Regions from separate parts of the Caulobacter sp. GW821-FHT12D05 genome, predicted to be linked through region 2. Evidence: riboswitches for the same ligand, from Rfam matches in the RefSeq annotation. Region 2 holds a riboswitch; the other holds the start of a gene.
What was found. A riboswitch is a leader RNA that binds a small molecule or an ion and turns the genes downstream of it on or off. The one in region 2 is predicted to bind glycine.
Positions count from the first base shown of each region.

Region 1: it holds a riboswitch for glycine, as region 2 does, so the genes downstream of both, AC1RRR_RS02305 (TonB-dependent receptor domain-containing protein) here and gcvT (glycine cleavage system aminomethyltransferase GcvT) in region 2, are expected to answer to the same signal.

Region 1 covers NZ_JBXAQO010000001.1:502,030-509,281, reverse strand. The annotation lists gene AC1RRR_RS02305 (TonB-dependent receptor domain-containing protein) at 1-2,148, opposite strand, end outside; glycine riboswitch at 2,275-2,366, opposite strand; glycine riboswitch at 2,370-2,460, opposite strand; gene AC1RRR_RS02300 (ABC transporter substrate-binding protein) at 2,728-3,750, opposite strand; gene AC1RRR_RS02295 (response regulator transcription factor) at 3,847-4,509, shown strand; gene AC1RRR_RS02290 (sensor histidine kinase) at 4,506-5,873, shown strand; gene AC1RRR_RS02285 (TonB-dependent receptor plug domain-containing protein) at 6,190-7,252, shown strand, end outside.
Region 2 covers NZ_JBXAQO010000003.1:179,492-186,743, reverse strand. The annotation lists gene AC1RRR_RS13760 (transglutaminase-like domain-containing protein) at 1-152, opposite strand, end outside; gene AC1RRR_RS13755 (hypothetical protein) at 232-675, opposite strand; gene AC1RRR_RS13750 (hypothetical protein) at 672-1,094, opposite strand; gene gcvPB (aminomethyl-transferring glycine dehydrogenase subunit GcvPB) at 1,229-2,803, opposite strand; gene gcvPA (aminomethyl-transferring glycine dehydrogenase subunit GcvPA) at 2,800-4,146, opposite strand; partial or broken gene gcvH (glycine cleavage system protein GcvH) at 4,172-4,543, opposite strand; gene gcvT (glycine cleavage system aminomethyltransferase GcvT) at 4,554-5,666, opposite strand; glycine riboswitch at 5,833-5,923, opposite strand; gene AC1RRR_RS13725 (zinc-dependent metalloprotease) at 5,965-7,252, opposite strand, start outside.

The DNA of each region.
Region 1 (7,252 bases), on a different contig from region 2:
CCGCGAGCACAGGTCCTGGTTGCCGTTGGCGCACCGGGTGACGATGTCCTGGGCCGCGATCGTGGTGATCACGTTGTCGATGTTGATGTTGAAGTAGTCGACCGACATGCTCAGGCCCGAGATCGCCGGCGGCGAATAGACGAAGCCCGTAGTGAAGGTCTTGGCCGTCTCAGGGTTCAGGTTCGGGTTGCCGCCGCCGTTGGTCAGCACATAGACGCTGGAGTTGTTCGTCGGGTCGGTCAGGGTGTTGTAGCCGGTCGTCGACGACGTGAAGAGCTCGGTCAGGTTGGCCGAACGGATGTCACGCGACTTGGTGATGCGACCACGGAAGCCCGGGAAGAACTCGTTGGTGGCGCCCAGCTTCCACGACCAGATCGAACCGGTGGTGTCGTAGTCCGAGATGCGCGCGGCGGCGTTGATTTCCAGCTTGTTGAAGACCGGGACGTCACGAACGACCGGCACCAGCACTTCGGCGAAGGCTTCCTTGACGCTGAAGCTGCCGGCCATGGCCGAGAAGCTGAACGAGGTGAAGGCCTTGGCGGTGTCCAGAGCGCCGACCGTGCGATCGACAGACTCCTTGCGGGCCTCGGCGCCGACAGCGATCGAGACCGGACCGGCCGGCAGCGAGAAGGGCTCGCCGCGCAGGCTGAAGCCGCCGACGTCCAGCTTGCTGGTTTCACGCATCGACGGCGTGCCGGTGACGTAAGCCAGCGCCGCCTGCGAGGGCGCGCCCTGTCCGAACAGGTTGATCGGCACGCAGTTGGTCGTCGGGTTGCTCAGGGCGATCCGGCAGACCGCCTGGCCGGTGGTCGGGCTGATCACCGAGTCGACGGCGTTGGCGTAGTTCTGGGTCAGGAAGAACCCAGGGGTGTCGATGTTGTTTTCCTGCTCGCCGTGGCTGTAGTAGGCGCTCCAGCGCCAGCCACCGTCGAGCTCGCCGTCCAGGGCGATCGTGCCCTGGGTCGAGACGCGCTCGAAGTCGATCGTCGGATAGGCCTCGGTGTTGAAGCGACCCATCGTGAAGGTGGTCTGGCCCGCAGCGGCCATCGCCGTCTTCACCGCCGTCGGCAGGAAGGCGTTGTCCGACTTGATCGTCAGGTTGCCGCGGTTGTGGTCGCCGAACCAGATGTAGTTGTTCCACATCCGCGAGCGACGCAGCTCGGCCGTCAGCTTGACCTTGTCGGTCAGGTCGTAGGTGGCGCTGGCCATGGTGGCGTAGCGCTTCTGCGGCGTGACCAGCGGCGACAGGTCGTCGTTCGAGGGGCCTTCGCCACCGATCGAGTTCGTGCCCTGCACCGTACCGTAGTCGAAGGCGCGCAGGGTGCCGTCCGGATTGAAGGTCTGGCCGCGCAGCACGCCCGACATGATCAGGCCGCCCGGGGCCGCATTCGCGAAGCCGACGTCGGGCGCCAGGATGAAGCGGCCCGCGCCGTTCGAGATGGTGGCCCAGCGGCCGATGTTCGGGCGACTGTTCTTCGGAATGACGCCGTCGTTGTCGAGATATTCGCCGCCGATGACGAAGTGGCCGCGGCCATTGGCGAAGGTCGTGCCGGCCGCGCCTTCGACGCGGATCTGCTTGGCGTCGTCAAAGGACGACTCGCCGCCTTCGATGCCGAACTTGAAGCCGGTGAAGGTGCGGTCGATGGACAGGTTGACGACGCCGGCGACGGCGCCCGAACCCCAGGCGGCCGAGGCGCCGCCGGTCACGACGTCCACGCCCTTCAGCAGCACGCTGGGGATCATGTTGAGGTCGTTCTCGCCCGAGAAGCGACGGCCATCCAGCAGCACCAGGGTGCGGTTGATGCCGAGGCCACGCAGGTCGACCGGAGCGTTGCCAGCGCCGGTGTTGGTGCCGGTGGTCTGCGGCGAGGTGGTGGCGCGGAACTGCGGCAGGTCGTTCAGGGCGGCGGCCACGTTCGGACGGGCGCCGACGGCGAGGTCCTGGGCGGTGACGCGCACGGTCGGGGTCGGGGCCTGGAAGCCGGCGCGGTCGATGCGCGAGGCGGTGACGACGATCTCACCAACGCTCGTGTCGTCGGCCTTAGCCGCCGCGTCTTGAGCGAAGGCTGCGCCGTGCAGGACCAGGACGGCGGGAACGAGGCTGCAACCCAGCAGCAGGTTCCGACGGGTTTGACGCGAAGAATTCAAAAGAGATCCCCTCTGTTTCAGCAGTCGACAGTCGCCCTCTCCCGCCACGGCCGTTGCTCGGCCGCGTTCGGTTGCGCGTCGCCGGAAGGTCAGCACCTCCAGGCGTCACAGGCGTTCCTCTGCCCCCGCTGTCCCGTGGCCTGAGAGATTCAGGCGCATGTGCGCCCTTGCTCCTTCGGCGAGGCCGCTCGCTTATGGAGCGGTCCTGCTTTCCAGCGTCCTCGTGTTCTGCGGTCCTTGGTGCCTGAGCGTTTCCGGGGCGGTTGCGCCTTCGGCGTCGGGCCGAAACCCGATCTCTTCCGCGAGAACCCGGGCAATACGAACGCTTCGTTTGATCCCGTCAAAAGCCGCTCGCGCGGCATAAACGCCCACCAGGTTTATGAACGGAGAGATGGAAATTCCCAAGCTCAACCCGAGGCCACGCGGTTCGCTCGTCGGCTCTCGCCCAGGTTCGTGGCCGTGACAGGTCCGTGACAGTTTGGACCGTTTGGCATGACCCCCGAGAAACAGCGACGCTTAGGCGTTTCGCCCACGAATGCACAAACTATAGGCGCCAAAAGCCCAATATTTGCACATATATCACCGACCGGCGGCGGCGTTGCGCCAACGGGCCAGCAATTCAGCTCGACGGCCTTGGTCGAAATTGGCCAGCAAGGCCGGCCCGACGCGGATCGGCCGTCCGCCGGGGCCAAGAGTCGCCGCGCCGCCGACCGGCCGGATCGGCGTCAGCCGCGCCTCGGCCAGGCGCTTCTGGCCGTCCTCGGACATCAGATAATCCAGGAAAACGCGCGCGGCCTTGGGATGCGGCGCCGAGCGGGTGATGAAGGCCACCCGCGAAATCGACAGGTGATAATCGGTCGGCACCACATAGCCGACGTCAGGGTTGCGATGGCGCGCCCACCAGTCAGCGTAGAAGCCGTTCATATTGAACACCAGCAACCCCGGCCCCGACAGCTCGTTCAGCAGCGCCGCGCCCGGCACGAACAGGTGCGGCTTCGACTTGGCCAGTTCCTCGTACAGCGCCCAAGCGTCCGGATAGGCTTGCAGGTCGCTGGACAAGTACATGAACCCGACCCCGCTCTTTTCGGGATCGTACATGGCGATGCGGCCGCGCCAGCGCGCCGGGTCAGCGCGCAACGCCGCCAGCAGAGCCGCGTGGCTGCGCGGGACCTCCGACGCCTTCAGCACCTTCTTGTTGTAGGCGAAAACGATCGGCTCGGCCGTGACGCCATAGCCCTGGTCGCGCCAGACCGCCCAGGCCGGCAGGCCCTTCGCCTCGGGACTGCGATAGGTCTGAGCGTAGCCGTCATTGATCAGCTTGACCTGGATGTCCATCGACGAGCTCCAGGCGACGTCGCCGACGGGCTTGTTGGCGTCGATCTCGGCGATCAGGCGCGTGCGCATCGGCGTGGCGGCCAGTTCGACGAACCGGACCTTGATCTTGGGGAAGCGCTGCTGGAAGCCTTCGCCGATCGCCTGGTGGACGTCGGTATTGGCGTAGACGACGACCTCGCCCTCGCGCTCGGCGGCGCGTACGTCCCAGCCGCTCGTCTCCTGCCCAGGATGCTTGGGCGCGCAGCCCGCCAGCGCCGAGGCGAGCATCAGCGCGGCGGCCAGCAGCCCGCGTCTCTTGACCGCTCGTGGCAATCGGCGTCGGATGGCGCTTTCTCCTTCCCGCGTTCGGTCCCTACATCCCCGATGAAGATACTCGTTGTCGAGGATGATCCGCCTCTACGCCGTTCGCTGACCGCGACGCTGGAGAGCGAGGGGCACCAGGCGATCTGCGCCGAGACCGGCGAAGCCGCCCTGGCCCTGGCCGCCGGCGGCGACTTCGAGGCCATTGTCCTGGACATCGGCCTGCCCGACATCGACGGCTTCGAGATCCTGGGCCAGCTGCGCCGCGAAGGCGTGCTGACGCCGATTGTCATGCTGACGGCCCGCGACGCCGTGCACGACCGCATCGCCGGCCTGGACATGGGCGCGGATGACTATGTGCTGAAGCCCTTCGACCCGTTCGAGCTGGTGGCCCGCGTGCGCGCCGTGGTCCGGCGCAAAAGCGGCTATGCGGCCCGCACTATCCATGTCGGGACCCTGGCCTGCGACTGGGAGGCCGGCGCGGCCTGGATCGGCGAGCGGCGGCTGGACCTGCGTCCGCGCGAGTGGGCGGCGCTGAAGGTGCTGGCTTCGCGCCCCGGCCGCGTGGTCGAGCGCGGACGCCTGGCCGCAGAGGTCTTTCCCGACGAGCAGGATCCCTCGCCCAACGCCCTGGACATCCATGTCGGCCGCCTGCGGCGCAAGCTGGCGCCGGACGGTCCGCGCCTCAGCACCCTGCGCGGCGTGGGCTACCGGCTCGACCCGTGAGCCGCACCCATCCCAGCCTGGTTGGCCGTCTGCTGCTGGCCCAGGTCGCGCCCCTGGCCCTACTGGGCGCGGCGCTCGCCCTGGCCGGCGCCCTGGCCGCCCACGCCGTCGTCGAGAAGTCGTCGGACCGCCTGCTGGCCGGCTCGGCGGCCTCGATCGTCGCTCAGATCGGCGTGCGCGAGGGCCAGGCCCAGGTGGCCCTGCCGCCTTGGGCGCTGGGCTTGCTGGACAGCCCCGAGCGCGACGCGGTGTTCTACGCTGTGCGCCAGGGCCCGCGCCTGGTCACCGGCTATGGCGACCTGCCCCGTCTGCCCGCGCCCGCGCCGAACGAGACCAACTTCAACTACGCCAGGATGCGCGGCTATGAGGTGCGCATCGCCCAGTCGACGGTGCTGGTGCCAGGCGTGCGCGAGCCCGTCGTCGTGGCCGTGGCTCAGAGCCTGGATTCGCGCAAGGCCAGCGAGCGCGAGCTGCTGTCCAGCCTGATCGGCCTGCCGGTGCTGCTGGTCGTGGTCGCCGGCGTCCTGGTCATTCCCGCCGTCGGCTGGGGCCTGGCGCCATTGCGCCGCCTCACGGCCGACCTGACGACTCGCGCCCAAGCCTCGCGCCCCGACCTGGCGCCGGTTGACGCCACCGGCGCGCCGGCCGAGCTGTCGCCGGTGGTCGGAGCCTTCAACCACCTGATGGGTAGCCTGGAGCGTTTCACCCGGGCGCTGGAGCGGTTCTCGGCCGACGCCTCGCACCAGTTGCGCACGCCACTGTCGGTGATCGTCGCCAATCTGGCCCTGCTAGAGCGCACCGCCGCCACGCCGCGCGACAAGGCCCTATTGGGCGACTCTCGCCAGGCGGCGGCCAACCTGCGCCAAGTGCTGTCACAGTTCCTGGCCCTGGCCCGTTCGGAAGCCACGGCGGCCGAGGGCGAGGCTGACCTCGCCGCCCTGCTGATCACGATCCAGCTGGAGGCCGTGCGGGCCTTTCCCGATGTCGAGGTTCTGGCGCGCCTGCCCCCAGGCCTTCCCCTCGCCCGTGGCAATCCGGTGCTAGTCGGCGAGGTGCTGCGGAACCTGATCTTCAACGCCTGCGCCTATGGCGGCGGAAAGACCCGCATCGTCGCCTTCGCCAAGGCCGACACCCTGAACGTCGTCATCTGGGACCACGGCCCGGGCGTCAGCGAAGCGGATCTGGAACGCCTTTTCGCCCCCTTCAGTCGTGGTAGCGCCAGCAGTGTCGCCCAGGGTGCGGGGCTGGGCCTGGCCATCGTCCGCGCCATCACTGAGCGCCTGGAGATCGGCGTCTCGCTTCGCCGTCGGACATCGAAGCCAGGCTTGGTCGCCGAGATCACCTTCACCATGTTGGGTCTTTGACGAAGCGACACAAGAAGGCGCTTTGCCCTTCACGAACCGTCATCTTCGCCTTGCGTGATGAGCCGCGGCCAGACCGGCAAGCCGTTGCGTGGCAAGCAATCGCCGTTGCAATCATTGCGTTCGACGATCGAAGATCCCCGATCGATAAGCCCCCCGCCGACAGCAAAACGGGGGTTTTCGAGCTATGCGACGACAGTGGCTTATGGGCGCAACGGCGCTCCTGGCGGCAGGACCCGCCTGGGCGCAATCGACTTCGACGGAGACGAGCGGCCAGGTTTCGGAACTGGTGGTGATCGGCAGTCGCGGGGCGCCGAGGTTGGCGACCGACACGGCCGTACCGGTCGACGTGTTGAGCGCGGAGTCCCTGGCCGCCCGCGGCCAGAACGACCTGACCAAGACGCTGGAATTCATGTCGCCGTCGTTCAACTATCCGCGCACCTCGTCGGGACCGTCCTCGACCGGCGCGCGCTCGTTCACGCTGCGCGGCCTCATTCCCGACCAGACCCTGGTGCTGGTCAACGGCCAGCGTCGGCACGCGTCTTCGATCATCACCTTCAACAACGGCGCCTTCCGCGGCTCGGTGCCTGTTGACCTCAACATGATCCCGCTGACGGCGATCAAGCGGGTCGAGATCCTGCGCGACGGGGCCGCCGCCCAGTACGGTTCGGACGCCATCGCCGGGGTCATCAATCTGGTGCTGCGCGACGAGCCCGGCGGTACGCACGGCTCGGTGCAGTACGGCCAGACCGAGCGCGGTGAGGGCAAGACCTTCATCGCCACGGCGCGCCAGGGCTTCGCCCTGGGCGATGGCGGCTTCGTCACCCTGTCGACCGAGGTGCGTGACCGGGGCGACACCAACGCCGCCGAGATCGATCCGCGCTTCGGCCGCGTCACCTCGACCCTGGGCGATCCCCAGAGCACCGACATCCAGGCCGTCGCCAACGCCGAGCTGCCGCTGAAGGGCGGCGCGGCCGTGTTCGGCTATCTGACCCTGGGCCGACGCGAGTCGGAGATGAGCCCCCTCTTCCGGGCGCCGACCGTGTTCCCGGCCTTCTACCCCAATGGCTTCCTGCCGATCGTCAATCTCGACCTCAAGGACCTGGGCGCCAATGTCGGCGTGCGCGGGACCTTGGCCGGCTGGGGTTGGGAGCTGACCGACACCTACGGCTATTCCAACGGCGACTACGACGTCTCCAACACCGTCAATACCTCGCTGGGCGCCAGCAGCCCGAAGGCGTTCTACGGCGGCGGCGCGCGCTACCGCCAGAACCTGGTCAACCTGACGGTCCGCCGGGCGCTGGACGTCATGGCGGGGGCCAATCTGGCGGCCGGCGTCGAGCATCGGTTCGAGGCCTATGAGCTGGTCCCGGGCGAACCGG
Region 2 (7,252 bases):
TCGTCGACCCGAACGGCGTCGACATTGGGCCAGAAGGTCAGGGCCTCGGAATGGACCATCTGGTCTGGCCCATGCGCCGCCTCGATCAGCAGCAGCACCTCGCACGGAGTGGCGAAGTCGTAGGTCAGCGAGGCTTCGACGTCGAAACGCATGAGGTGTCCTGGGGGCGATGGCGGCGGCGCGCCTGCTACAATTCCCATGGACCTGATGGGTTCAGGACGATCTTGGCGGTCAGGCCGTCTTGGCCATCTTTCGCGCCACGTACTTCTTCACGCGCTTGCGGGTCTTCTTCAGCAGCCGCCAGCGGGCCCGGCGCAGGACCAGTTTCTCGGTGCGGAGCATCTGCTGCCAGACGACCAGCAGCACCTCGGGCTCGCGGCGCATCAGGCGGCGGATCGGGAAGACCAGCTTGGGGTGGCGCTTCTGCCAGCGGATGAAGGTTTTCCGGGCCTGGAACGAGTAGCGCAGCACGATCATCAGGCCGATGACCAGCAGCGGCAGGCCCACGTGCCCCGGCAGCGGCGTCAGCACCGCGCCGGCGATGATCACCAGCGTGCCGAAGCCGATGGCGATCCAACGGAAGGCGCGGGCCGCGGACTCGCGCAGCAGCAAGGCCAACCGCGCGCGGCGCCGGACCCTGTGCTTGATGTCGATCGTGGAGGCGGTGGCTGTCACCGTCCGGCTTGCTTCGCGGCGGCGCGACGCTTGAACGACTTGCGCCAGCGGGCGGCCATGCGCCACTTGCGCGGCACGATCAGGCGCTCGACGCGCAGGGCCTGTTGCCAGGCCACCAGCACGACCTCGGGCTCGCGACGCAGCAGGCGACGCAGCGGAAAGATCAGCTTGGGATGGGCGTGCTGGAAGCGGACGAACTGCTTGCGCGCCTTGAACGAGTTGCGCAGCACCAGCATCAGGCCGACCACGGTCAGCGGCAGGCCCATGGGGCCCGGCAGCGGCGCGATGACGATGCCGCCGATGACCAGCAGCACGCCCAGCGTCACCAGGATCACGCGCAGGAATCGCGCGATGAGCTCACGGGCGAGATCATCGGCGGTGCGGCGGGCGCGCGGCATGGCGAGGGCGATAGCAGTCATTGGGAGGACGAAACGGGCTTGCGCTCCGCTTGCTCCCTGGAAAAGCCAGAGCGCCCCGACGCGCACCCCCGATATGTGGACCGATGAGGGCGCCGTAAAGGCGCCCTCTGGTCGCAACAGGGGTATGGTGTTTGCTATTCAGCCGCCAGTGGCGCTTCTGCCACAGGTTTCCACCTCAACCGGGGCTTGCGGGCCGCCTGGGTCTCGTCCAGGCGCCGGAGCGGGGCGTGGAACGGCGCGCCCTTGAAGCGCTCGACCTCGCCCGCCTTGGCCGCGCCGGCCAGCAGACGAAGCGCTTCGATGAAGCGATCCAGCTCCTGCTTGCTCTCGGTCTCGGTCGGCTCGATCAGCATCGCGCCGTGGACGACCAGCGGGAAGTACATGGTCATCGGGTGGAAGCCCTCGTCGATCATCGCCTTGGCGAAGTCGAGCGTGGTCACCCCGGTGCCTTCCAGCCAGCTGTCGTCGAACAGGGCCTCGTGCATGCACGGACCTTCGGGGAAGGCCGGGCTCATCACGTCCTTCAGCTGGGCCTTGATGTAGTTGGCGTTGAGGACGGCGTCCTCGGCCACCTGACGCAGGCCGTCGGCCCCGTGGCTCAGCATGTAGGCGTAGGCGCGGACGTACATGCCCATCTGGCCGTGGAAGGCGCTCATGCGGCCGAAGGCGGTCTTGGCGCCCTCCTCGCCCGCGTGCTCGACCATGGCGAAGCCGTCGTCGCCGTGGGTCAGCCAGGGGGTCGGGGCAAAGGCCGCCAGGGCCTCGCTCAGCACCACCGGACCCGCGCCCGGACCGCCGCCGCCGTGGGGCGTCGAGAAGGTCTTGTGCAGGTTGATATGCATGGCGTCGACGCCCAGGTCGCCCGGGCGCACCCGGCCGACGATGGCGTTGAAGTTGGCGCCGTCGCAGTAGAAGTACGCGCCCGCCGCGTGGGTCAGGCGAGCGATCTCGACGACGTCGCGCTCGAACAGGCCGCAGGTGTTGGGGTTGGTGACCATGATGGCGGCCACGTGGTCGCCCAGCTTGGACTCCAGGTCCGCCAGATCGACGCGCCCGTCATCGGTCTGGGCGATCTCGACGACGGTGTAGCCGACGAAGGCCGCCGTGGCCGGGTTGGTGCCGTGGGCGCTGGTTGGGGCCAGGACGGTCTTGCGGTGGCCGTTGCCGGCCGCCTCGTGGGCGGCGCGAATGGCCAGCAGGCCGCACAGCTCGCCGTGAGCGCCGGCCTTGGGGCTCAGCGCGACAGCGGGCATGCCGGTCAGGGTCTTCAGCCAGTGGGCCAGGCGGTCCATCAGCTGCAGGGCGCCCTGCACGGTCGACTGCGGCTGCAGCGGGTGGATGTCCGAGAAGCCCGGCAGGCGCGCCATCTTCTCGTTCAGGCGCGGATTGTGCTTCATCGTGCACGAGCCCAGCGGATACAGCGCCAGGTCGATGGCGTGGTTCTTCTGGCTCAGGCGCACATAGTGGCGGACGGCTTCGGGTTCGGAGAGACCCGGCAGGCCGATCGGCGCGTCGCGCAGCAGGCCGGCCAGGTCGCTCGACGGCGCGGCGGCTTGCGGCAGGTCGACACCGGTCTTGTTCCAGCCGTCCAGTTCGAAGATCAGGGCTTCGTTCTGCAGCAGGCCGCGATTGCCGGTCAGGGTCTCGTGGCCACCGGCGTCGTTGGCGGTTTCGGGGCGCGTGGGGCGGCCGACGTTGTTCATGCTCATTGGCCCACCGCCTTGGTCAGGATCTTGGCGAAGAAAGTGATGTCGATGTCCAGCGTGGTCTCGGTAGCCGCGACCAGCAGCACGTCGTCCAGGCCCGCGCCCGCGTCGAGGCGCGAGAACGGCACGCCGGCAATGACGCCGTGGCCGGCCAGGGTCTCGACCACGTCGGCGGCGTTCTTCGGCAGGCGGATCGCGAACTCGTTGAAGAAGCGCGGGGTCAGGACCTCGACGCCCGGCACCGCCTTCAGGGCGTCGCGCAGGGCCACGGCCTTCTGGTGGTTCAGGGCGGCCAGCTGGCGCAGACCGGTCTCACCGAGCAGGCTCATGTGGATCGAGAAGGCCAGGGCGCACAGGCCGCTGTTGGTGCAGATGTTCGAGGTCGCCTTGTCGCGGCGAATGTGCTGCTCGCGGGTCGACAGGGTCAGCACGAAACCGCGCTTGCCATCGGCGTCGACCGTCTCGCCGCACAGGCGGCCCGGCATCTGGCGGACGAACTTTTCCTTGCAGGCGAAGAGACCGACATAGGGACCGCCGAAGTTCAGGCCATTGCCGATCGACTGGCCCTCGGCCACGGCGATGTCGGCGCCCATTTCGCCGGGCGACTTCAGCAGGCCGTACGAGACGGCCTCGGTGGTGACCACGATCAGCAGCGCGCCGGCGGCGTGAGCAGCCTCGGCGATCTTGGTGACGTCCGTGACCGTGCCGAACACGTTCGGGGTCTGGACGACGACGCAGGCGGTGTCGGCGTCGATGGCGGCGATCACCGCATCCTCGGCGTCGACCGCGGCCGGCATGGCCTGGGTCGTGACGCCGGCCGCGTGGGCCAGGGTCTCGATGGTCTCGATGTAGTGCGGGTGGACGCCGCCCGACATCACCGCCTTGTTCCGGCGGGTGACGCGCTGGGCCATCATCACGGCCTCGGCCGCGCCGGTCGAGCCGTCATAGAGCGAGGCGTTGGCCACCTCCATGCCGGTCAGGGCCGCGACCTGGGTCTGGAACTCGAAGAGTACCTGAAGAGTCCCTTGGGCGATTTCCGGCTGGTAGGGCGTGTAGCTGGTCAGGAATTCCGACCGCTGGATGATGTGGTCGACCGTGGCCGGCACGTGGTGGCGATAGGCGCCGGCCCCGCAGAAGAACGGTCCCTCCCCCGCCGAACGGTTGCGACGGGCCAGGCCCGCCATCTCGCGCTCGACTTCGATTTCGCCGGCATGCAGCGGCAGGTCGACGGTTCCGTCGCGGCGGGCCGAAGCCGGCACGTCGACGAACAGGTCGTCGATCGACGTCACGCCGATCGCACCGAGCATCTCGACGCGGTCTTCGGGGGTCAGGGGGAGGTAACGCATTGATCTGCTTTCGTGGGGTCGAAAGTTAGAGGGTGCTCAGGAACGCTTCGTAGGCATCGCGGTCCATCAGGGCGTCGACCTCGGCCGGGTTCGACAGCTTGATCTTGGCGAACCAGCCGCCGCTTTCCGGCAGGGCGTTGACGGTTTCCGGCGCATCGCCCAGCTCGGCATTGCCTTCGACGACTTCACCCGACACCGGGGCGTAGACGTCCGAGGCGGCCTTGACGCTCTCGACGACGGCGAGGTTCTCGCCCTGTTTCACGGTCTTGCCGGCTTCCGGCACTTCGACGAACACCACGTCGCCCAGTTGCTCGGCGGCGTAGGCGGTGATGCCGACGGTGGCGACGTCGCCTTGGACGACGACCCATTCATGATCTTTGGTGAAACGCATCTCTGTCGGCCCTTGATTAGAGTTTGCGGACGTAACGGTTCGGAACGAACGGGGTGGCGACCACTTCTGCAGCGGCCTGCTTTCCACGAACGATGACCTTGAGCTTCGCGCCCACGACCGCATAGGCCGGCGGGGCGAAACCGATGGCGATGGGGAAGCCGAGCGAGGGCGCGAAGCCGCCGCTGGTCACCTTGCCGATGACATTGCCCGCTTCGTCGGCGATCTCGGCGCCTTCACGAGCCGGGGCGCCTTCCAGCACCTTGAGATTGACGCGGACGCGCGAGAGTTCGCCGGCCAGTTCCTTGCCGATCCGGGCCGCGCCCAGATAGTCGCCGGCCTCGCGGCGCGATTTGCCGACGGCGAAGTTCAGCCCGCCCTCAATCGGCGAGACGGTCTCGTCCAGGTCGTGGCCGTACAGCGGCAGGCCCGCTTCCAGGCGCAGGCTGTCGCGGGCGCCCAGGCCGATCGGCTTGACGCGTTCGTCGGCCAGCAGGGTGTTCCAGATGCCCTCGGCGGCGTCGGCTGGGACCGAGATCTCGTAGCCGTCCTCGCCCGTGTAGCCCGAGCGCGAGATGATCGCGTCGACGCCGAAGGCGGCCAGGGCGACAGTGTCCATGAACACCATGCCAGCGGCTTCCGGCACATGCGCGGCCAGCACGGCGGCGGCTTCCGGACCTTGCAGCGCCAGCAGCGCGCGGTCTTTCAGACGGGTCACCGTGGCCTCGCCGGCCAGGGCGTCGGCGATGATCTTGTAGTCGTTGTCCTTGCAGGCGCCGTTGACCACCACGAACAGGCCGTCGTCGTCGGGACGCGCGGTCATCAGGTCGTCGATGATCCCGCCCTCGGCATTCAGCAGCACGCCGTAGCGCTGCTTGCCAGCCTTCAGGCCCTGGTAGTCGGCCGAGACGACCTTCTCGAAGCTCTTGGCGGGGTTCTCGCCGCGCAGGCGGGCCTGGCCCATGTGCGAGACGTCGAACAGGCCAGCGTGCTCGCGGGTCCAGAGGTGCTCTTTCAGCACCCCGTCCTTGTACTGCACCGGCATGGAGTAGCCGGCGAACGGCACCATGCGCGCGCCCAGCGCCACGTGGGCGTCGAACAAGGGGGTCTTCTTGAGGTCTTGATCGGACACTGTGCGGGCTCCTAGCGGGGTCGGCGAGACGACCGGCGTCCGCCGGTTGGTCGCGCCCCCGCTGTCCCTTGTGCCTGAGAGATTCCGGCCTTCCCCCTCTGCTGTTTGAGGTCGGCCTTGCTCCTTCGGCGAGCCACTCTTTCGAGCGACTGCTTTCCAGCGTTTCTAAACCCGCGCGGTCCTTTTGCCTGAGCGTTTCCGGGGCGGTTGCGCCTTCGGCCTCGGGAGCGAATCCCGACGTCTCCCGCGAGGGTCGTCGGGGTCAATGCGGGAGGGCTGCCCCTGAGTCAAGCGCGGCCTAAAGATCCCCGAACCAGTCGTCCTCGCCGATCGGCGGACCGGGCGGGGTGACAACCTTGGCCTTGCCGTCCTCGACCAGGGCGGCCAGGCGACCGCCGCTCTCGTCGGCGACGATCCCGGCCAGCGCGCGAGCCTGGGCGCGGTCGGCCGCGCCGCCGGTCGCTGCTGCCGTCAGCCCCTTGCCCCAGTCGGCCAGGCGCGCGCGGATCACGGCGGCGGCGGTCGGCGACAGGCTCTTGTCGGCCAGGGCGTCGGCCAGGCTGACCACCATGCGCTGACGCACGCGGCGAGCCAGTTCGGCTTGGCGACCGGTCGCCTTACCGTCGAAGGCAGCGAAGGCCAGGGCCTTGTCCAGCAGCCCCTCGACGCCCGGCTGGGCGGCGTCACGACGCTTGGCCTCGACCAGGCGGTTCAGGCGCGCCGGCGCGAAGAGATCGCTCCAGACCATGTCGGCCGCGACCTCGGCTGTGGCGGGCAGGTCAAACACCGGACCCTGCTGGAAGGTCTCGATCTCGTAGGCGTGGTCGGTTCCCTGCGATTGGCCCGAGGTCAGGACATCCAGGGTCTTGTCGGAGAGGTCCAGCGCGGCCGGCGTCACCGTCTTCAGCAGAGCGTCGATCGCAGCGGCCTGGCGGGCGGCCGGGACCGGCTTGCTGGCCTCATGGCCATCGCCCTGCGCGCCGTAGGTGAAGTCGACCCCGCCGACCAGCTTGGCCGTCGCGTCGACCTGGTAACGATGGAAGATGTAGATCGGCACGACGATGCGGCGCAGGTCGGCGACCGAAGCGCCCTTGGGCAGGTTGCCGAGGCCGAAACGGTCCAGGGCGATCTTGCGCACCGCCATGGTCTGGTCGAGCTCGGCGACCGGATCGGCGCCGTTGTCCCAGACCGCGCCCAGCGGGTGCGGCGTATCCTGCCCCCGCGCGTCCTCGTCGGAGACATAGCGCAGGCCCTCGGCCTGGCTCTTGTCGGCCTTGGCCTTCAGCCAGGCCTTCTCGTCGACGCCCGCTGGGGCCACGCCGTACAGCCAGTCGATCACGAACTTGTCCCAGGCCCCGATCCCGCGCCCGTAGGCGTCGGAGAAGTCCAGCTGGCCGTCCTTGATGGCGACCTTCGGCCCCGGATAGTCCATGACCGAGGCGCGGCCGGCATAGGTGCTGGCCGCGAAATTGTGCTGCAAGCCGATCGAGTGGCCGATCTCATGCGGCGACAGCTGGCGGATGCGGGCCAGCGAAATCTCGATCGGATCGTTGGGGCCGCCCGTCCCGGTCTTGTCGGCGCCCAGC